2 regions of the Kitasatospora sp. NPDC033851 genome follow, and region 2 is predicted to be linked to the other one. Evidence: predicted binding sites of a transcription regulator. Region 2 holds the regulator's gene; the other holds the start of a gene.
The links. Region 2 encodes HrcA, which represses chaperone genes, less so after heat shock. Its sites were predicted from a motif close to TTNGCACTCNGNNNNNCNGAGTGCNAA; they were not measured.
Positions count from the first base shown of each region.

Region 1: the regulator HrcA is predicted to act here: its motif matches at 2,166-2,192, upstream of groL (chaperonin GroEL).

Region 1 covers NZ_JBVIRL010000061.1:183-7,273, forward strand. The annotation lists gene ACZ51D_RS42415 (hypothetical protein) at 1-273, opposite strand, end outside; gene groL (chaperonin GroEL) at 387-2,009, opposite strand; gene ACZ51D_RS42425 (cold-shock protein) at 2,333-2,536, opposite strand; gene ACZ51D_RS42430 (MoaD/ThiS family protein) at 3,077-3,355, opposite strand; gene thrC (threonine synthase) at 3,397-4,677, opposite strand; SAM riboswitch class I at 4,694-4,829, opposite strand; gene ACZ51D_RS42440 (glucosyl-3-phosphoglycerate synthase) at 5,001-5,981, shown strand; gene ACZ51D_RS42445 (alpha,alpha-trehalose-phosphate synthase (UDP-forming)) at 6,055-7,091, shown strand, end outside.
Region 2 covers NZ_JBVIRL010000008.1:54,691-61,781, reverse strand. The annotation lists gene ACZ51D_RS17430 (S41 family peptidase) at 1-1,812, opposite strand, end outside; gene ACZ51D_RS17425 (16S rRNA (uracil(1498)-N(3))-methyltransferase) at 1,955-2,704, opposite strand; gene dnaJ (molecular chaperone DnaJ) at 2,830-3,969, opposite strand; gene hrcA (heat-inducible transcriptional repressor HrcA) at 4,047-5,081, opposite strand; gene htpX (zinc metalloprotease HtpX) at 5,405-6,325, shown strand; gene pspAB (PspA-associated protein PspAB) at 6,402-6,986, shown strand; gene ACZ51D_RS17400 (DUF3097 domain-containing protein) at 7,018-7,091, shown strand, end outside.

The sequences.
Region 1 (7,091 bases), on a different contig from region 2:
GCTCAGCGCGTGCGGGTCGCCGTCGGCCGCGCAGGCGTCGCACAGCGGCCACCGGCCGTACGCCTCCAGCAGCGCGTCCTGGACGTCCTGGGCGACCAGCCCGAGCACGTACTCGGTGCCGTCCGGCCACTGATCCAGCCACCAGCGGCGGTGGGTGACGGCCTGCTCCACCAGCGAGACGACGGCGGCGTCCGCCACGTCCCGTGCGGTGAGGTCGGCCAGGATCAGGGCCCGGGCGTTGTGCAGGGCGGTCTCGATGTCGTCGGAAGCCATCCGTCCATTCTCCGTGGAAACGCGGGAACGCCGAAACGCCGCGTGGGCGGCCCCCCGAAGGGAACCGCCCACGCGGACGAGGAATCAACCGATCCGATCGAAAGCGATCAGGATCAGAAGTCCATGTCACCGCCCGGCATGCCGCCGCCGGCGGCCGCGGCGGCCTTCTCCGGCTTGTCGGCGATGACGGCCTCGGTGGTGAGGAACAGCGCCGCGATGGAGGCGGCGTTCTGCAGCGCGGAGCGGGTGACCTTGGCCGGGTCGATGATGCCCTCGGCGATCAGGTCGACGTAGGTGTTGGTGGCGGCGTTCAGGCCGTGGCCGGCGGGGAGGTTGCGCACCTTCTCCACCACGACACCACCCTCGAGGCCGGCGTTGGTCGCGATCTGCTTGATCGGGGCCTCGAGCGCGACCTTGACGATGTTGGCACCGGTGGCCTCGTCGCCCTCCAGCTCCAGCTTGTCGAAGGCGACACCGGCCTGCAGCAGCGCGACGCCACCACCGGCGACGATGCCCTCCTCGACGGCGGCCTTGGCGTTGCGGACGGCGTCCTCGATGCGGTGCTTGCGCTCCTTGAGCTCCACCTCGGTGGCCGCGCCGGCCTTGATGACGGCCACGCCGCCGGCCAGCTTGGCGAGGCGCTCCTGGAGCTTCTCGCGGTCGTAGTCCGAGTCGCTGTTCTCGATCTCGGCGCGGATCTGGTTCACGCGGCCCGCGACCTGCTCGCTGTCGCCGCCACCGTCGACGATGGTGGTCTCGTCCTTGGTGATGACCACCTTGCGGGCGGTGCCCAGCAGGTCGATGCCGGCGTTCTCCAGCTTGAGGCCGACCTCCTCGGAGATCACGGTGCCACCGGTGAGGATGGCGATGTCGCCGAGCATGGCCTTGCGGCGGTCGCCGAAGCCCGGGGCCTTGACGGCGACGGACTTGAAGGTGCCGCGGATCTTGTTCACGACCAGGGTCGACAGGGCCTCGCCCTCGACGTCCTCGGCGATGATGACGAGCGGCTTGCCGCTCTGCATGACCTTCTCCAGCAGCGGGAGCAGGTCCTTGACCGAGCCGATCTTGGAGTTGGCGATGAGGATGTACGGGTCCTCGAACGTCGCCTCCATGCGCTCCAGGTCGGTGGCGAAGTAGGCGGAGATGTAGCCCTTGTCGAAGCGCATGCCCTCGGTGAGCTCGAGCTCCAGACCGAAGGTGTTGCTCTCCTCGACGGTGATGACGCCTTCCTTGCCGACCTTGTCCATGGCCTCGGCGATGAGCTCGCCGATCTGGGTGTCGGCGGCCGAGATGGAGGCGGTGGAGGCGATCTGCTCCTTGGTCTCCACGTCCTTGGCCTGGGCCAGCAGCTGGTCGGAGACGGCGGCGACGGCCTTCTCGATACCGCGCTTCAGGGCCATCGGGTTGGCGCCGGCGGCGACGTTGCGCAGACCCTCGCGGACGAGCGCCTGGGCGAGCACGGTGGCGGTGGTGGTGCCGTCACCCGCGACGTCGTCCGTCTTCTTGGCGACCTCCTTGACGAGCTCCGCACCGATCTTCTCGTACGGGTCCTCGAGCTCGATCTCCTTGGCGATGGAGACACCGTCGTTGGTGATCGTGGGGGCGCCCCACTTCTTCTCCAGCACGACGTTGCGGCCCTTGGGGCCGAGCGTGACCTTCACGGCGTCGGCGAGCTGGTTCATGCCACGCTCAAGGCCGCGGCGAGCTTCCTCATCAAAGGCGATGATCTTGGCCATCAGAAGTGGTCCTCCGGGACACGGTCGACTGCTCGGACCAAGGGGTGCCCGCGACGGACGGCCCTGGTGTGCGGGGGTCTTTTCCCCTACCGCTCCCGGGGGCCTCACCGACCCGGTCCGCTGTCACTCTCACACTGTGAGTGCTAACGCCAATGATTAGCACTCACGGTGGTCGAGTGCAAGCCCAATCGGCAACCCGCGAGCCGCCGCCGTGGACGCCCGGGGACGCCGACGGGCCCGTGCGACGCGTGTCGCACGGGCCCGTCGAGAAGCGAGTGGTCACCAGCCGTAGGGCCGCGCCGAGCTCCTGGGGTCGGAAGGGGTCAGACCGCGGCGCGGACCATGTCCGCCTGCGGGCCCTTCTGTCCCTGAGAGATCTCGAACTCGACCCGCTGGCCCTCCTCGAGGGTGCGGTAGCCGTCCATCTGGATCGCGCTGTAGTGGACGAAGACGTCCGCACCACCGTCGACCGCGATGAAGCCGTAGCCCTTCTCCGCGTTGAACCACTTGACGGTGCCCTGAGCCATTCCGAACTCCCCTAGTGCTGTGCTGGCCCTTCACGTGCCCGCAGGTCGCGGGCCCGGATTGGTTTGAAGGCCGGCCCGGGGAACCCCCCCTGGGCGCAGCCGTGCACGCCGCAACCCTCCGCACGGGACGCCCAACGGCCTCCGGTGAGCGGGTGATTGCGTCGACCGCCGCTGAATGTATCCGGACCGACGCCCTCTGCAACAGGGTCAGCCGCCGGTAATTCCGCTGAAGCGTCAAGGGACAGCACGGGCTGAATCGGGAAGATCTCGGCATTTAACGCCGGACATAGCGGACGAATTACCCAAATGCCCGCGGCAATTCTGACATCCGCCTGACATGTTTCACGAGCCGGTCTCACCGGCCGGACGCCGCCCCGGCGGAACACCGCGGGTGGCCGCAAGGGAACCCCTGTTCCCAGCCGAGCGACACTCTACTCCGACTCGACTCGAAAATATTCCAGCCGGAATGCAACCGGCCGCCCGCGCATACGGAAAGCGGAATTCCGTACGGGCGGGCGGCCGAATAGCCGGCGTCACGGCTCAGCAGCCGCCGGCCACCGCTGGGATGATCGAGACGCTGGCGCCGTCCTTGATCTCGGTCGCCAGGCCCTCGGCGAAGCGCACGTCGTCGTCGTTCACGTAGACGTTGACGAAACGGCGCAGCTTGCCGGCGTCGTCCAGGATGCGGGCGGAGATGCCCGCGTGGTTCTGCTCCAGGTCGGCGATGACCTCGGCCAGGGTGACGCCCTCGGCGGTCACCTCGGCGGCGCCGCCGGTGTAGGTGCGCAGGATGGTGGGGATGCGGACGTTGGCGCTCATGGCTCTCCTTGCGGGTGGGGCCTCACGGGGGCGGAGGTGGTTCAGGCGGACACGAGGCCGGCGGCGCGGAAGGAGTCCAGCGTCGGGCGGATGACGGCGGTCATCCCGGCGTCGGAGACGGCGTCCAGGGTCTTCAGGCCGTCGCCGGTGTTGATCGCGACGGTCTCCTTGGCCGGATCCAGCCGTCCGGTCTCGACCAGCTTCTTCAGCACGCCGACGGTCACCCCGCCCGCGGTCTCGGCGAAGATTCCCTCGGTCCGCGCCAGCAGCCGGATCGCCGCCACGACCTCGGCGTCCGTGACGTCCTCCACCGCCCCGCCCGTCCGGCGGGCGATGTCCAGCACGTACGGGCCGTCGGCCGGGTTGCCGATCGCCAGCGACTTGGCGATGGTGTCCGGCTTGACCGGCTTGATCACGTCCCGGCCGGCCTTGAAGGCGGCCGACACCGGCGAGCAGCCCTCCGCCTGGGCGCCGAAGATCCGGTACGGCCGGTCCTCGACCAGGCCGAGCTTGATCAGCTCCTGCAGCCCCTTGTCGATCTTCGTCAGCTGCGATCCCGAGGCGATCGGGATCACGATCTGCTCCGGCAGCCGCCAGCCGAGCTGCTCGCAGATCTCGTACGCCAGCGTCTTGGAGCCCTCGCCGTAGTACGGCCGCAGGTTGACGTTGACGAAGCCCCAGCCCTCGCCGGCCGGGTCGCCGATCAGCTCCGAGCAGAAGCGGTTCACGTCGTCGTAGTTGCCCTCGATGCCGACCAGCTCGCCGCCGTACACCCCGGCCATGACGACCTTGCCCTGCTCCAGGTCGTGCGGGATGAACACGCAGGACCGGAACCCGGCCCGGGCGGCCGCCGCGCCCACCGCGCCGGCCAGGTTGCCGGTGGAGGAGCAGGACAGCGTCGTGTAGCCGAACGCCCGCGCGGCCTCGATGGCGCAGGCCACCACGCGGTCCTTGAAGGAGTGGGTCGGGTTCCCGGAGTCGTCCTTGATGTGCAGCTGGGCGGTGAAGCCGAGCTCCCGGCCCAGGTTGTCCGCCTTCACCAGCGGGGTCCAGCCCGGGTTCAGGTTGGGCTTGGAAGCCACGTCGGCCGGCACCGGCAGCAGCGGCGCGTAGCGCCAGACGGAGGCCGGACCGGCCTCGATCCGCTTGCGCAGCTCCTCGGCGCCCTCGCTGCCGAATTCGTAGGCGATCTCCAGCGGGCCGAAGCACTCCAGGCACGCGAAGTCGGGACCGAGCGGGAATCGGGTGCCGCACTCCCGGCAGGACAGCGCGACGGCGGGGCCGAGGTCCACGGAAACAGGTGCGACAGTGTCGATAGCCATGATGGCGAGGCCTCTCTCCTCATCTTCCCCGCGGCGCGGACGCGCCACAGGCCGGAATTGGCACCTGTCCCGCCGGGGCCTGTCGAGAACAGCCGCGCGAGAAGGTTGCCGGGACGTCAACGGGCCGTTCCCTCAGTCCCTCTGGATGAGCTTGTGAAATTGTGGTGGTACTCAGCGGCGACCCCGGCGTGCGAAGGTCCGGCCGCTGTACGAAGACTGTATCCGAAGGCGTCAATCCTGAACGGGACCGTCCGCCACGCGAGATGAGCCGTCCCACCCCACCCGCCGAGGAGACTTCCGTGCCCGCCGAACCGACTCCCGAGCTGCTTCCGCAGGCGGCGTCCTGGCTGCGCCGCCGCTCCTGGAGCGCGGCCGACCGGCCGGTGCGCACCCTCCTCGCGGCCAAGGAACGCACCGGGCGCACGGTCAGCGTCGTCCTCCCCGCCCTGGACGAGGAGGCCACCGTCGGCGACATCGTCCGCACCGTCCGCCGCGAGCTGATGGAACGCCTCCCGCTCGTCGACGAACTCGTCGTGGTCGACTCCGGCTCCTCCGACGCCACCGCCGCCGTCGCCGCCGAGGCCGGCGCCCGGGTCGAGCACCGCGACGCCATCCTGCCCCGGCTGCCCGCCGCCGCCGGCAAGGGCGAGGTGCTCTGGCGCTCGCTGCTGGTCACCCGCGGCGACATCGTCTGCTTCGTGGACGCCGACCTGCGCGAGTTCGATCCGGCCTTCGTCTCCGGCATCGTCGGCCCCCTGCTGACCGACGAGTCCATCCAACTGGTCAAGGCCATGTACGACCGTCCTCTCGAGACGGAATCCGGTGCCGTCGTCCCGGCCGGCGGCGGCCGCGTCACCGAACTCGTCGCCCGCCCCCTGCTCAACCTCCACTGGCCGGAACTCGCCGGTTTCGTCCAGCCCCTCGGCGGCGAGTACGCGGCCCGCCGCTCACTGCTCGAACGACTGCCCTTCCCCACCGGTTACGGCGTCGAACTCGGCCTGCTGGTCGACGCGTTGGAGCTGGTCGGCCTGGACGCCCTGGCCCAGGTGGACGTCGGCGTCCGGCACCACCGCCACCAGGACGGCCAGGCCCTCGGCCGGATGGCCGCCACCATCTACCGCACCGCCCTCGAACGCCTCGACCGCGCCCACCGGCTCAAGGCCTCCGCCGACCTCCTCCTCCCGCAGCTCACCCAGTTCACCCGCGACCCGCAGACCCGCGCCTTCACCGCCCACACCCACCCGGTGACCGCCCTGGAGCGCCCCCCGATGCACACCGTCCCCGAATACGCGATCCGCCACTGACCGAGGGCGGCCCCGGGTGAACTGAGGACGGGCCCCGGGTTTGCCGCGCCTGACCCACGGCAACATGCCAACCATGGGCGATCTCACGACCGAACGTTCGAGTGCGACCGGCACCGCCCCCGTCCTGGTGGCATCCAACCGGGGACCGGTGTCGTTCAGCACCGCCGACGACGGCACGCTGACCCTGCGGCGCGGCGGCGGGGGCCTGGTCTCCGGCCTCTCCGCGATCGACGACCCGAACGCGGTCTGGGTCTGCGCCGCCCTGGGGGAGGCGGACCGCAGAGCCGCCGAGCAAGCCCCCCGCGGCCGCCTCGACCTGGCCGGCCACGACGTCGGCGGGCAGGCCGTCCGGATGCTGGCCATCGACCCCGAGACCTTCGCCCGCGCCTACAACGGCGTCGCCAACTCCACCCTCTGGTTCGTCCACCACCTGCTCTACGCGACCCCCACCGCGCCCTCCTTCGACGCCGCCTTCCGCACCGAATGGGCCGCCTACCGGGCCTACAACGCCGCCTTCGCCGAGGCCCTGGCCGCCGAAGCCGCCCCGAACGCCGCGGTCCTGGTCCAGGACTACCACCTCTCCCTCACCCCGGCCCTGCTCCGCGCAGCCCGCCCCGACCTGCGGATCGGCCACTTCTCGCACACCCCCTGGGCCCCACCCGAGTACTACCGGCTGCTCCCCGACGACGTCGCCCGCGCCGTCCTCACCGGCATCCTGGGCGCCGACCGGGCCGGCTTCCTCACCGAGCGCTGGGCCCGCGCCTTCGCCGCCTGCTGCGCGGACCTCCTCGATGCCACCGTCGACCACGAGGCACTCACCGTCACCCTCGACGGCCGCACCACCCGCCTCGGCGTGCACGCCCTCGGCGCCGACGCCGACTTCCTGCGCGAACGCTCGCACCGCCCCGACGTCGACGAACGCCTCGCCGCCCTGCGCGAAGCCGTCGGCGACCGCCGCACCATCGTCCGGGTCGACCGCACCGAGCTGAGCAAGAACATCGTCCGCGGCCTCCAGGCCTACCGGCACCTGCTCCGCACCCGCCCCGAGTGGCACGACCGGGTGGTCCACATCGCGTTCGCCTACCCGTCCCGGACCGACCTGGCCGAGTA
Region 2 (7,091 bases):
CACGCCGTCCTTGGCGGCCCGCAGGGTGCCGAACAGGCCGCCCTCGACCGGGAACGGGACGATCCGGTCGGCGATGCCGTCCAGGTCCACCCTGGTCACCGGCGCGGTGTCGGCTCCGCCGTCCTCGCCGTCCGCCTTCTTGGCCCGCGGCTCGTCCTCCTCCCCGCCGAGCGGGCGCCCGGCCCGCTGCGGCCCGAACGGGGACGGCGTGTCGGCGGCCAGCGTGATCAGGTACGGGCGGCAGCCGTTGGGGAAGGACAGGTCGAAGACGTGCGAGTCGTAGACCGGGTCGAAGTTGCGCACCGACAGGAACGCCAGGTAGCGGCCGTCCGCGGTGAAGGCCGGCGAGGTGTCGATGAAGCGCTGCTGGGTGGCCTCGCTCACGGTGCGGGTGGCCAGGTTGGCCAGCACGATCTGGCGCAGCGACCACGGGCCCAGCCCCGGCACCGGCCGCGACCAGGCCAGCCAGGCCGAGTCCGGGCTGAAGACCAGCCCGCCGACCTCGCCGTCGGTGCTGCGGTCCAGCTCGTGCACGGTGCCGTCGGCGAGCGTCACCAGCAGCACCCGGCCGTCGTGCACGCCGAGCGCGGCCTGCTTGCCGTCCGGGGAGACGGCCAGCGCGTTGACCCGGCCGAGCTGCCCGGCGGCCAGCCGGCGGCGCTCGGTGCCGTGCACGGCCGGCGCGAACTCCAGGGCGTCCTCGCCCTCGGCGTCGGACACCCACAGCACGCCCTGGGCGCCGTCCTCGCCCGGCACCACCCGGACCAGGCGCCCGCGCACGCCCGGCGTCTCGTCCAGCACCCGGGCCGGGCCCTCGCGGTGGGTCAGCCAGTGCACGCTGCCGCGCACCACGACGGCGCTGGCCCGGCCGGTGCGGTCGGGGGCGACCGCCTCCAGCCAGTGCGCGGCGTGCACCGGGCGGGGGCGGCGGCCGCTGCGCGGGCCGGCCAGCCGGATGTCCAGGCGGCGCGGCTCGGCGCCGGCCAGGTCGTCCAGCAGCCAGACGTCACCGGCCCGGTGGAACACCACCCGGGTGCCGTCGGTGGCGGCGTTGCGGGCGTAGAAGCCGTCCGCGCCGACGCTGTGGCGGCGCAGGTCGGACCCGTCCGGGAGGCTGGACCACAGCTCGCCGACGCCCTCGTGGTCGGACAGGAAGGCGATCCGGCCGCCCTGCCCGCCCTGCCCGCCCGGCCCGCCCGCAGGGCCGGCCACCCACAGCGGCGAGGACAGCTGGCCGTCCAACCCCTCGTGGACGCGGACGAATTCGTCCCGGCCCAGCCACAGCTTGCCGGCCCGGCCGCCCCGGTAGCGCTTCCACCAGGCCGGTTCGCGGATCGCGGCACTGGCCAGCAGCACCCGGTCCCCGCCGGGCTCGAAGGCGATCCCGCCGATCGGCCCGTACGGCAGCCGCGCGGGCTCGCCGCCGTCCAGCGGCACGGCGTGCGCCCAGGTGCGGCGCAGGGTGGCCTGGCCGGCGGTGGTGGTGGCGATCGGGCGGCCGTCGGCCGTCCAGCCCTGCACCCGGGTCTGGCCGCTGCCCCAGTGGGTGAGCCGGCGGGACGGGCCGCCGTCCACCGGCACCACGTGCACCTCGGGCGCGCCGTCCCGGGTGGAGGTGAAGGCGATGTGCCGCCCGTCCGGGGAGAACCGGGGGTCGTGGACCGGCCGGTGGTCGGCCGTCAGCCGCCAGGCCCGGCCGCCGTCCAGCGGGGCGAGCCAGAGGTCGTTCTCGGCGACGAAGGTGATCAGGTCGCCGTGCAGGTGGGGGTGGCGCAGATAGGCGCCCGCGGAGGTGCTCAGGGAGTCCGTCACGCGGTCCAGCGTAGGCACGTACGCGTACGAGCCGCCGGGCTTTCCGGCAAGAGTCGGGCCCCTCGGGTGAGCCCGCTGGACCGCGCCGCGCGGCCGTAGTACGGGCCGCGGCCCCGGTGCACGGGCCACGGCCCGGTCCGGGCTACGCCCAGCGGCCGGTGCGTCCCAGCAGCAGCGCGCCGGCGGCCACCCCGGCGGTGGAGGTGCGCAGCACCGAGGGGCCCAGCCGGTACGGCTTCGCGCCCGCCTCGGCGAACGCGGCCAGCTCCTCCGGGGACACCCCGCCCTCCGGGCCGACCACCAGCACGAGGTCGCCGGCCTCGGGCAGCGCGGCGTGCGCCAGCGGCTCGGCGCCCTCCTCGTGCAGCACGGCGGCGAACGCGGCCCGCGCGAGGACGGGCGCCAGCTGCCTGGTGGTCATCGGGTCGCGGACCTCGGGGAAGCGCAGCCGGCGGGACTGCTTGCCCGCCTCGCGGGCGGTGGCCCGCCACTTGGCGAGCGCCTTGGCGCCGCGCTCGCCCTTCCACTGGGTGATGCAGCGCGAGGCCGCCCACGGGATGACCACGTCCACGCCGACCTCGGTCATGGTCTCCACGGCCAGCTCGCCGCGGTCGCCCTTGGGCAGCGCCTGGACGACGACGATCCGCGGCGCGGGCTCCGGCTCGCGGCGCACGGCGGCGACCGCCACGTCGATCGCGTCCTTGCCGAGCACCTCGGCGACCGTCCCGTCCACGCCGAGCCCCTGCCCGTCGGCCAGGGTCACCGACTCGCCCGGCTCCAGCCGCTTCACCGCGGCCGCGTGCCGCCCCTCCGGGCCGTCCAGGCGCACGACGGTGCCGGGCGCGGCGGCGACGATCCGCTCGGTCTCGACGACGAAGACGGGTGCGGTCATGCGGGGGAACCTTTCCGGGGTGCGGCCTGCGGGCTGAGGCCTGAGGCCCGGGTGCGGCCTACGGCCTGAGGGGGGACACGCGAAAGAGGTGCCGGGGTGGGCCCCCGGCACCCCTGCGCGGACGGCTACCGGCCGTTGAAGGCGTCCTTCAGCCGGGAGAACAGGCCCTGCTGGCCCGGCGCGAACTGGCCGGACGGCTGCTCCTCACCGCGCAGCACCGCGAGGCGGCGCAGCAGGTCCTCCTGCTCGGCGTCGAGCTTGCTGGGCGTCTTCACCTCGACATGCACTATCAGGTCGCCCCGGCCGCCCCCGCGCAGGTGGGTGATGCCCCGGCCGTGCAGCGGGATCGACTGGCCGGACTGGGTGCCGGGCCTGATGTCGACCTCCTCCAGGCCGTCCAGGGTCTGCAGCGGCACCCGGGTGCCGAGCGAGGCCGCCGTCATCGGGATGGTGACGGTGCAGTGCAGGTCGTCGCCGCGCCGCTGGAAGATGGTGTGGGTGGTCTCGGCGATCTCGACGTACAGGTCGCCGGCCGGGCCGCCGCCGGGGCCGACCTCGCCCTCGCCGGCCAGCTGGATCCGGGTGCCGTTGTCGACACCGGCCGGGATCTTGACGGTCAGGGTGCGACGGGCGCGGACCCGGCCGTCGCCGGCGCACTCCGGGCACGGGGTCGGCACGACGGTGCCGAAGCCCTGGCACTGCGGGCAGGGACGGGAGGTCATGACCTGGCCCAGGAAGGACCTGGTGACCTGGGAGACCTCGCCCTTGCCGCGACACATGTCGCACGTCTGGGCGGAGGTGCCGGGGGCCGCGCCCTCGCCGCTGCACGTGGTGCAGGTGACGGCGGTGTCGACCTGGAGCTCCTTGGTGGTGCCGAAAGCGGCCTCCTCCAGGGTGATCTCCAGCCGGATCATGGCGTCCTGGCCGCGGCGGGTGCGCGAGCGCGGGCCACGCTGGCCGGCCGCGGCGCCGAAGAAGGCGTCCATGATGTCGGAGAAGCCGAAGCCCGCCGCGCCGGCGCCGAAACCGCCCGCGCCACCGCCGCCCGGCGACAGCGGGTCACCGCCGAGGTCGTAGACCTGGCGCTTCTGCGGATCGGAGAGCACCTCGTAGGCGGCGTTGATCTCCTTGAACCGCTCCTGCGTCTTCGGGTCCGGGTTGACGTCCGGGTGCAGTTCGCGTGCCAGGCGCCGGAACGCCTTCTTGATCTCGTCCTGCCCCGCATCCCGTCGGACGCCGAGTACCGCGTAGTAGTCCGTGGCCACCAAATGCTCCGCTTGTTCCGCCTGTAGTAGTGCTGCGACTGGTTACCGCGCGTCATCTCCAGGACGCGCGGTCTTTGCTACGACTCGGCCAGGATCTGACCCACGTACCGCGCCACCGCGCGCACCGCCCCCATTGTGCCCGGGTAGTCCATCCGGGTCGGGCCGATCACACCCAGTTTGGCCACGCTCTCGTCGCCCGAACCGTAACCGACCGACACGACCGAGGTGGAAATCAGCCCTTCGTAGGCGTTCTCCCGCCCGATCCGGACCGTCATCGCGGCGTCGTTGGTCTCACCCAGGAGGCGGAGCAGGATGACCTGCTCCTCCAGGGCCTCCAGCACCGGCTGGATGGTGAGCGGGAAGTCGTGGCCGAAGCGGGTCAGGTTGGCCGTGCCGGCCAGCATGATCCGCTCCTCGTTCTGTTCCGCGAGCGTCTCGAACAGGGTCGCCAGGACCGTGCTGACGGTCGGCCGGTCGGCCTGCTCGAACATCGCCGGCAGTTCCTCCAGCAGCCCCGGGACCTCCGGGAGGCGGCGGCCGGCGGCTCTGGTGTTGAGCGCGGCCCGCAGGTCCGCCAGGACCGTCTCGCCGACCGTGCCCGGGCAGTCGACCATCCGCTGCTCGACCCGGCCGGTGTTGGTGATCAGCACCAGCATCACCTTCGCCGGGGCCAGCGCCACCAGCTCGATGTGCCGCACGGTGGACCGCGTCAGCGACGGGTACTGCACCACCGCGACCTGCCGGGTCAGCTGGGCGAGCAGCCGCACGGTGCGCGCGACCACGTCGTCCAGGTCGACCGCGCCGTCCAGGAAGTGCCGGATCGCCCGGCGCTCGGGGGCGCTCATCGGCTTGACCTCGGCGAGCTTGTCGACGAAGAGGCGGTACCCCTTGTCGGTCGGGATGCGGCCGGCGCTGGTGTGCGGCTGGTGGATGTACCCCTCCTCCTCCAGCGCCGCCATGTCGTTGCGGACGGTCGCCGGCGAGACCCCGAGGTTGTGCCGCTCCACCAGGGCCTTGGACCCGACGGGCTCCTCGGTGCCCACGTAGTCCTGCACGATCGCGCGGAGCACGGCGAGCTTGCGGTCGTCCAGCTGGCGGACCTCACCGGCCATGGGGCACGCACCTCCGTCTTCGCTCGTTGTCCGTCTGTGTCCCTGGGTGTCCCCGGGTGCTGCTGCCGGCCGTTCCCGGAAGGTCCGGCCTCGGCACCTTGGCACTCTGAACACACGAGTGCCAGAACCGTACCTGCCAGTGTAAGGCCCGGGTCCTGCCGCAGGAACGGCCGGACCGGCGTGATCCTTCCCGCAGTTCCAGGTACGGCCCGCGGGGCGGCCACCGTTCACGGGTTCCCGTCACGGGTTCCCGGCGCGCGAGTGGTGCCACGAGGCCGTCCGGGTGGCAGCATCGAAGGCGACGGCGAATGGAGGAGCAAGCGATGTCGAGCTCGGGCCAGCACACCCGTTTCGCACCCGACCGCGGCCTGACCGGCCGCATGGTCGCGACGATGTTCGTGATCGGGCTGCTGTACGTCGGTTTCACCGGCCTGCTGATCGCGCTGCTGCGCGGCGCCTGGCCGCTGATCGTCCTGATCTCCGGCGGGCTGTTCGTGGCCCAGTTCTGGTTCAGCGACAAGATCACCGAACGGGCCATGGGCGCCCGCCCGGTGTCCCCGGAGGAGTTCCCCCAACTGCACGGCACGATCGACCGGCTCTGCGCCCTGGCCGACATGCCCAAACCCCGCGTGGCGGTCGCCGACAACGACATGCCCAACGCCTTCGCCACCGGCCGCAACTCGCAGAACGCGGTCGTCTGCGTCACCACCGGCCTGCTGCGACGCCTGGAGCCCGAGGAACTGGAAGGCGTCCTCGCCCACGAGCTGTCCCACGTCGCCCACCGGGACGTCGCGGTGATGACCATCGCCGGCTTCCTCGGCGTACTCGCCGGCGCGATGACCCGCATCGCCGTGTACGGCGGATTCATGGGCGGCGGCCGCAACAACAACGACCAGAACGCGGCCATCGTCGCGCTGATCATCCCGCTGGTCTCGATGGTCGTCTACGCGATCAGCTTCCTGCTCACCCGGCTGCTCTCCCGCTACCGCGAACTGGCCGCCGACCGCGCCGCCGCCCAGCTCACCGGCCGGCCCAGCGCCCTCGCCTCGGCCCTCACCAAGGTCACCGGGCAGATCGCGGCCATCCCCAGCAAGGACCTGCGCCAGGCGCAGCCCTACAACGCCTTCTACTTCGCCCCCGCGCTGAACGCCCGGGAGACCGCCTCCCAGCTGCTCTCCACGCACCCGACGCTGGAGAAGCGGCTGGAGCAGCTGGCGAAGATCTCCGAGCAGCTCGGCCACTGAACCCCCGCCGACCCTCCGCCGACCCCTGCAGACCCTCCGCCGACCTCCGCCGACCTCCGCTGACGAAAGGACCGCCGTGGGAATCCTGGACGCCCTGTTCGGCCGCACCAAGCCCGTCAAGCCCGACCTGGACCAGCTGTTCGGCGTGCCGTCCGCCGCACTCACCCTGGAGGCCGGCGCCGCGTTCACCCCCACCGGGCTCGGCTCGGTCTGCTTCGCGGCCGTCGAAGGCGCGGCCTTCGTCCAGGTCGAACAGCAGGTACGGGCGCTGCTGGACGCCGACACCGAGCGCGGCGGCGTCCCGGTGGAGGCCTCCAAGGACGACTACGGCTACTCCTGGCTGCTCGCCCGGCACCAGCCCGAGGAACTGCCGGAGCTGGTGAACGACCTGCACGCGGTCAACAGCGAACTGGAGGCGAACGGCTTCGGGCCGCAGCTGCTCTGCTCCCTGGTCGGCTTCCGCAATCCGCAGGGGCAGTCCCTGGCCCTGGTCTACCTCTACAAACGCGGCACCTTCTACCCCTTCGCCCCGATGCCCGGCGGCGGGGAGAAGCGCAACAGCCCGCTGGAGCTGCAGGTCAACGCGATGCTGGGGAACGACCTGCGGCTGGAGAAGGACCTCAGCCGCTGGTTCCCGGTCTGGGGCGCGCCGGGCCTCTGACGGCCCGTCCGCCATCCCTATGATCACCCGTATGCGCAGCCGCCAGTACGGTCCCGACCTGACCCCGCCGTGGAAGAAGCAGGCCCCCGCCCCGGAGGTGCCCGC